2 linked regions of the Minwuia thermotolerans genome follow. The protein of the gene in region 1 binds, or shares a complex with, the protein of each later gene. Links are inferred from orthologs where the notes say so. Each region holds a gene or a part of one and is shown on either strand. Other genes may lie near its edges.

Evidence for each region. Proteins that work in one complex are often made in the same cells at the same time.
Region 2: the proteins of lpdA (region 1) and CWC60_RS15000 are in contact, whole or in part, in a crystal structure (PDB 1EBD), measured with the Geobacillus stearothermophilus proteins. The link is inferred for Minwuia thermotolerans from one-to-one orthologs. Residues at the interface, in WP_049624544.1 of Geobacillus stearothermophilus: Pro340, Ser341, Asp344, Tyr345, Arg403, Asp406, Val408, Glu431, Ala432, Gly433, Asp438; in WP_033016211.1 of Geobacillus stearothermophilus: Ile130, Ala131, Met132, Pro133, Arg136, Arg140, Glu141, Asn155, Arg157.

Annotation. Positions count from the first base shown.
Region 1 is NZ_PIGG01000034.1:194,621-197,960, forward strand. The notes cover bases 208-3,120. They hold lpdA (dihydrolipoyl dehydrogenase), read right to left. Parts: upstream 2,414-3,120; coding sequence 1,001-2,413; downstream 208-1,000. Other genes in these bases: CWC60_RS11620 (hypothetical protein), read left to right, coding at 208-618; CWC60_RS11625 (VOC family protein), read right to left, coding at 624-992; odhB (2-oxoglutarate dehydrogenase complex dihydrolipoyllysine-residue succinyltransferase), read right to left, coding at 2,489-3,120. Also shown: more of CWC60_RS11620, read left to right, coding at 1-207; more of odhB, read right to left, coding at 3,121-3,340. UniProt on the Escherichia coli protein: Lipoamide dehydrogenase is a component of the glycine cleavage system as well as of the alpha-ketoacid dehydrogenase complexes.
Region 2 is NZ_PIGG01000045.1:160,900-164,289, forward strand. The notes cover bases 223-3,185. They hold CWC60_RS15000 (dihydrolipoamide acetyltransferase family protein), read left to right. Parts: upstream 223-968; coding sequence 969-2,402; downstream 2,403-3,185. Other genes in these bases: CWC60_RS14995 (alpha-ketoacid dehydrogenase subunit beta), read left to right, coding at 223-945; CWC60_RS15005 (PAS domain-containing protein), read right to left, coding at 2,436-3,008; CWC60_RS15010 (DUF998 domain-containing protein), read right to left, coding at 3,133-3,185. Outside these bases: more of CWC60_RS14995, read left to right, coding at 1-222; more of CWC60_RS15010, read right to left, coding at 3,186-3,390.

The DNA.
Region 1 (3,340 bases):
GACTGGCTACAGGCCAACAGCACGGTCATCCAACTCGTCTTCACGGCGGCGATGGTCGCCGTGTGGGTGCTCTACCTGCAGATATTCCTGACCAGCATCCGCCGCCAGAAGCGGCCCAACATCGTCATCAGCTGCGGCGCGGGCTCGGGGATGGATGCGCGCATCCTTGTCAGCAATCTGGGATTCGAGCCGATCTTCATCGTCGACGTCATCATGACCGTGTGGACCAGCGAACAGGAACACAGGACGGTGGTCACCGACCGGAGCGAACTCAGTCCCGAACAGCTCGCCCGGCCTACCGAAGCGACAAACCAGGGCCCGCTCAAGACCGGTGAGTACACGGACATGGGCAGTTTCCGGGAATTCGTCGAACGTGTGCGCCAGTCCGATCATGTCGATCTCGACGGCAAGGTGGAGGGCATGGATATCAAGGTGATCGGCACCACGGCGGCCCAGTCGCGCCTGATCGCGGCGGAGCGCGAATTCGCCCTGACAGGCGAGGGACGGGACGAGCGTCTCCGGCCGACCCGCGTGGTGACGACGCAGGTCCGCTCCGGCCGCGGCCGCCGGCGATTGCGCAGGGAACTGCACGAACGCCTCCAGCCCCCTTCGTCCTGATGGACTCAGCCGCCGGTCTCGAACTGGAGTTCCACGGTCATGCCGTCGGGACCGGCGACGAAGATCTGCCTGAGCGGCAGGCCCGGCACGTCGTTCTCCCGGTACTTCAGGCCGGCGCGTTCGATCGCCGCCTTCTGGCCGTCATAGTCGCCGCCGCGAAAGGCGAAATGGTCCACCGTGCCCTTGCCCAGCGCGGCGTCGGCCAGGTCGCTGCCGACCAGATGCACCACCGCCTGGCCGCCGGCATAGAGCCAGTAGCCGGGGAAGGCGAAGTCCGGGCGGTCGCCGACATGCAGGCCGACGATTTCCTCGAAGAAGCGGCGGGTCGCTTCCAGGTCGGTGCAGCGGACATTGACGTGGTCCAGGCGCATCATCGGCCCACTCACATGTTGATGGTCTGCCCCCGCACCGCCATTGCGGCTTCCTTGACCGCCTCGTTCAGCGTCGGGTGGGCGTGGCACATGTGGCCGACCTCGCTGGCGGTGCCGCCAAGCTCCATCACGGCCAGGGCCTCGTGGATCATGTTGCCGGCGTCGGGACCGATGATGTGGACGCCCAGCACCTGGTCGCTTTCCTTGTCGGCCAGGATCTTCACCATGCCGTACTTCTCGCCAATCGAGCGGGCGCGGGAGTTGGCGGAGAAGGGGAACTTGCCGACATTGTAGGCGATGTCCGCTTCCTTGAGCTGTTCCTCGGTGCGGCCGATGGAGGCGATCTCCGGCCAGGTGTAGACGACCCCCGGTACGCGGTCGTAGTCGATGTGCCCGGCCTCGCCGGCGAGGAAGTCGGCGACGATGGCGCCCTCATGCTCGGCCTTGTGCGCCAGCATCGGCCCGGGAATGCAGTCGCCGATCGCAAAGACGCCGGGTACGGATGTCTGGAAGTGCTCGTCGACGGGAATGAAGCCCTTCTCGGTCTCGATGCCGAGATCCTCGAGGCCGAGGTCGTCGGTATAGGGCCGGCGGCCGACCGCGACCAGCACGACGTCGGCCTTCAGTTCCTCGGCGTCGCCGCCCTTCGCGGGCTCGACGGTGAGCTTGACCTGGGTTTTCTGCGCTTCCGCGCCGGTGACCTTGGTCGAGACCTTGAACTCGATGCCCTGTTTGGAGAACAGCACCTTGGCGCGCTTGGAGACCTCGCTGTCCATGTTGGGCAGGATGCGGTCGAGGAACTCCACGACGGTCACCTCGGCGCCGAGCCGTCGCCAGACGGAACCCAGCTCCAGTCCGATATAGCCGCCGCCGATGACGATCATCGACTTCGGCACCTTCTTCAGGTCCAGCGCGCCGGTCGACGAGACGATGCGCTCCTCGTCGATCTCGACATTGGGGATCGTGGCGACGTCGGAGCCGGTGGCGATGAGGATCGTGTCCGTCTTGACCTCGTAGGCCTTCTTCCTGTCGTTGGGCGTCACCGAGACGGTCTCCCGGTCGACGATCCTGCCGAAGCCATAAGCCAGCTCGACCTTGTACTTCTTGAACAACCCCTCGATGCCGTCGGTCAGGCTGGTGACGACCTCGTCCTTGCGGCCCAGCATGGTCTTCAGGTCCAGCTTCGGACTGGCCTTGATGCCGTGCCCGGCGAAGTGCTCGCCGGCCGCTTCCTCGTAGAGATGGGAACTCTGCAGCAGCGCCTTCGAGGGGATGCAGCCGACATTGAGGCAGGTGCCGCCCAGCCGCCCGCGCTTGTCGACGCAGAGTACCGTCATGCCGTTCTGCGCGGCGCGGATCGCGGCGACGTAGCCGCCCGGGCCGCCGCCGATGATCACCAGATCGTAGCGCTTGTCGTCACTCATCGTATCACACTCCTGCCCGCACTCGCTTGGCGAGGGTTCAATTCGCTCCCCGGCGTTCCGCGGCGACAGCCGCCGTCAGAGATCCAGGATCAGCCGCCGCGGGTCCTCCAGGTTCTCCTTGACCTTGACCAGGAACAGCACCGCTTCGCGGCCGTCGATGATGCGGTGGTCGTAGGAGAGAGCCAGGTACATCATCGGCCGGAGCTTGATCTCGCCGCCGACCTCCATCGGCCGCTGCTGGATCTTGTGCATGCCCAGGATGCCGGATTGCGGCGGGTTGAGGATCGGCGTCGACATCAGCGAGCCGTAGACCCCGCCATTGGAGATGGTGAAGGTGCCGCCCTGCAGTTCGTCCAGCCCCAGCTTGCCGTCCCGGGCGCGCGTGCCGAGATCCGCGATGGTGCTTTCGATGCCGGCGACGGACTTCTGATCGGCGTCCCGGACCACCGGAACGACCAGGCCGTTCGGCGTGCCGACCGCGACGCCGATGTGATAGTAGTTCTTGTAGACGATGTCGTCGCCGTCGATCTCGGCGTTGACCGCCGGCAGTTCCTTCAGCGCCGCGATGCAGGCCTTGATGAAAAAGGCCATGAAGCCCAGCCGGACGCCGTGCTTCTTCTCGAAATCGTCCTTGTAGGCGCTGCGCAGCGCCAGAACCTCGGTCATGTCCACCTCGTTGAAGGTGGTCAGCATGGCCGCGGTGTTCTGCGCCTCCTTCAGACGCCGGGCGATGGTGCGGCGCAGCCGCGACATGCGCACGCGCTCCTCGCGGTCCTCTTCGGGCCGCGGCCCGGAGGAACCGGGCATGCTCTCCGGCGCGAGCGCCGCCTGGCTGCCGCCCGACGATGACCGCTGCCGTTCGGCCTGCTTCGCGCGGCCCTCGGCGATGGCGCGCGCGACGTCGGCGCGGGTGACGCGGCCGTCCTT
Region 2 (3,390 bases), on another replicon or contig:
CTGGCGCTGCACCAGGAGATGGCGCGCGACGAGACGGTGCTGGTGCTGGGCGAGGATGTCGGCGTCGACGGCGGCATCTTCCGCGTCACAAGGGACCTGATCGAGGAATATGGCGAGGCTCGGGTGATGGACACGCCGCTGGCGGAATCCGGGATTCTCGGCTTTTCCATCGGCATGGCCATGAACGGCATGAAGCCCGTGCCGGAAATGCAGTTCTCCGGATTCGCCTATCTCGGTTTCCACCAGCTCGAATCCCACGCCTCCCGCATGCGCTGGCGCAGCCAGGGCCGCTTCAGCGTACCGATGACGGTACGCATGCCCTATGGCGGCGGCGTCCGCGCGCTGGAACACCATTCGGAAAGCCGGGAGATCTTCTACACCCACATGCCCGGCATGAAGCTGGTCATCCCGTCGGGCCCGCGCAACGCGCGCGCGCTGCTGCTCGCGGCCATCCGTGACCCGGATCCGGTGGTGTTCTTCGAGCCCAAGGCCAGCTACCGCGCCTTCCGGGAGGAAGTCCCCGACGACGAGGAAGTCATGGAACTCGGCCGTGCGCGCACGGCCCGGGAAGGCGGCGACATCACCCTCGTCGCCTGGGGCGCCATGCTGCCGCGCACGATGGAGGCGGCGGAACGGCTGTCGGAAGAGGGCATCGAGGCCGACGTGATCGACCTGCTCACGCTCTCGCCGCTGGACTACGAGACGGTCGTCGACTCGGTCGCCCGCACGGGCCGCTGCGTCGTCGTCCACGAAGCGCCGCTGAGTTACGGCCCGGCCGGCGAGATCGTCGCGCGGGTCAACGAGGGCTGCTTCCTGTCGCTGGAGGCGCCGGTCGCCCGCGTCGCCGGACCGGACGTCCACATGCCCTATTTCGCGCGTGAACAGCTCTACCTGCCCGACTCCGACCGCATACTCGACGCCTGCCGCCGCACGCTCGACTTCTGATCATCCGCCAGGGAGACGTCGCCATGGCATTCGAATTCAAGCTGCAGGATCCCGGCGAGGGTATTCACGAGGCCGAGATCGTCGAACTGCTCGTCAGCGAGGGCGATACGGTGAGTGAGGGCGATGACGTGCTGGTCGCCGAGACCGACAAGGCCGCGGTCGAAATCCCCTCCCCCGTCAGCGGCGAGATCGCCGAGATCCGGGTCGCGGAAGGCGACACCGTCGAGGTCGGCGACGTGCTGATGACCATCGAAACGGGTGACGACGCCGAAGATGCGACCGATGACAGCGGCGAGGACGACGAAGCGGCAGAGGCCGAGGACGCGGGCGAAGAAGAGGCCGAGGAAGAGGAGGCGGACGAAGGCGAAGAAATGCAGTCCGGCGAATCCGACGAAGGCGCGAGGGACAGGGACCGCGACGAGGAAGACGAAAGCGAAGACCTCGCCACGGGCGCCGACGAGGCGAAGGACGAGGAGACCGCCGAGGCCGCCCGGCGCGCCTCCGGCAGCGGCAAGGAGGGCAGAGGGGGCGAAGGCGACGCGGGCGAACGCCCGGCAAAGGCGACGCCAGCGGTCCGCAAGCTCGCCCGGGAACTGGATGTCGACCTGAAATCGGTCGAGGGCAGCGGCGAGGAGGGCCGCGTGCTGAAGGACGATGTCCGCGCCGCCGCCGGCGAAACTGGCGAAAAAGCCGAAGGCGCCCGCGAAAGGAAGGCGGAAAGGCCGAAGGACGCCGGCGGATCCGCCGAGGAGCGGCGCGAGCCGCTCCGGTCCATCCGCCGCGCCACCGCCCGGCGCATGGCGCAAGCCTGGTCGGAGATTCCCCATGTCACCCATCACGAGCGCATCGACATCACCGCGCTGGAGCGGGTGCGTCGCGAGCATGCCGGCAGCGTCGAGGCGGAGGGGGGCAAGCTGACGCTCACCCCCTTCCTGATGAAGGCGCTGGGCGCGGCCCTGCGCCAGCACCCCCGCTTCAACGCCCGCCTGGACGCCGATGCCGAGGAGATCGTCTACCTAGAAGCGATCAACATGGGCGTCGCCATCGACACGCCGCGCGGCCTGATCGTGCCGGTGATCCGCGACGCCGACCGCAAGAGCGTGCTCGACCTGGCGCTGGAACTGGGCGAACTGGCCGCCGAACTCCGCGAAAAGCGGCCGGCGCGGGAAACCCTTTCGGGCGGAACCTTCACGCTGACCAATGTCGGCGCGCTGGGCGGGTCGGGCTTCACGCCGATCATCAATCCGCCGCAGGTGGGCATTTTCGGCGCCGCGCGGGCGCGCCTCGAGCCGTTGATCGAGGGCGATATCGAGCACGCGGAGACCCGCGCCGCGCTGATCCTGCCCGTCTGCCTGGGGTTCGACCACCGGGTCAATGACGGTGCGGACGGCGCACGGTTCATGAACAGCGTCAGGCAGATGCTGGAGGAGCCGGCGGAACTTCTGATCCGCAATTGAGCTGCAGCGCCGCCCGGGACGTTTTACGCGCCGTCAGTCCGGCGGGGCGTTCTCCGCGCGGACCGCGCCGAACCCGGGCTCCCACTCGTAGCGGAAACTGGGCCCGATCAGCGCCACCATGTAGCGCGCATCGCCATCATCGCCGAGCAGCGGCAGCAGCAGGCGGGTGCGGACCGACGTCGGCAGCTCGTCCCAGATCACCGCCCTTTCCACCAGGGAATAGACGCCGCCCCGGGCCACGCCGTCGAACTCATCCCAGGCCTCATGGTCCGTGTCACCGTAGAGGTCGCTCAGCAGGCAGCCGCTCAGTTCCTTCTCCGACCGCGCCCGCAGGCCGGTGCCCGCCAGGCGGCAGAGATAGTCGTCCTCCAGGATCTCCCAGAGCATGATGTTGGGCAGCAGGCGCGCGGGTATGGAAAAGGGGCCGATATCCCGTTTCAGCGGTGCCGCGCGGTCGCCGCGCAGCTTCAGCCAGACATCGGCGAACTCCCGCAGATCCGCCGGCAGGCGCGCCTCGGGAAGCCTGTCGATGCTGTCGCGCTCCAGATGGAGAACCTCGGTCGTATACCGCAACAACCGGCGTTGCCGATGCTCGTTGGCAGACATCGCTTCATCCGATCCCAGTTACTTGTCCGGCGCTGCAGCTGGCCATCGGGGAGGGTCGCGATAGCCGGATCGTTAAGTTACTGTTTCATTTATTCGCCATTGAATGCAACGGCCATTTGTCCCTTCAGACCGCTTGCGCCGTGCCCGTCCGCTGTTCCGAAACGGCCGTCTCGTCGGGAAACAGGGCCTGCCCCTTGGTCAGCCAAGCGAACCCGAACGCCCAGATCGCGATCGTCTCCAGCCAGGTCACCAGCGCCCTGGTGCCGATGGCCTCGCCCAGTCCCACCTCGCCGTCGATGATGATCAGGGCCAGCATCGCCACCATGACGACCGCGCAGGTCCGGTAGATGCGGTTGCGGCGCGCCTTCTGCCGCGGCAGCCT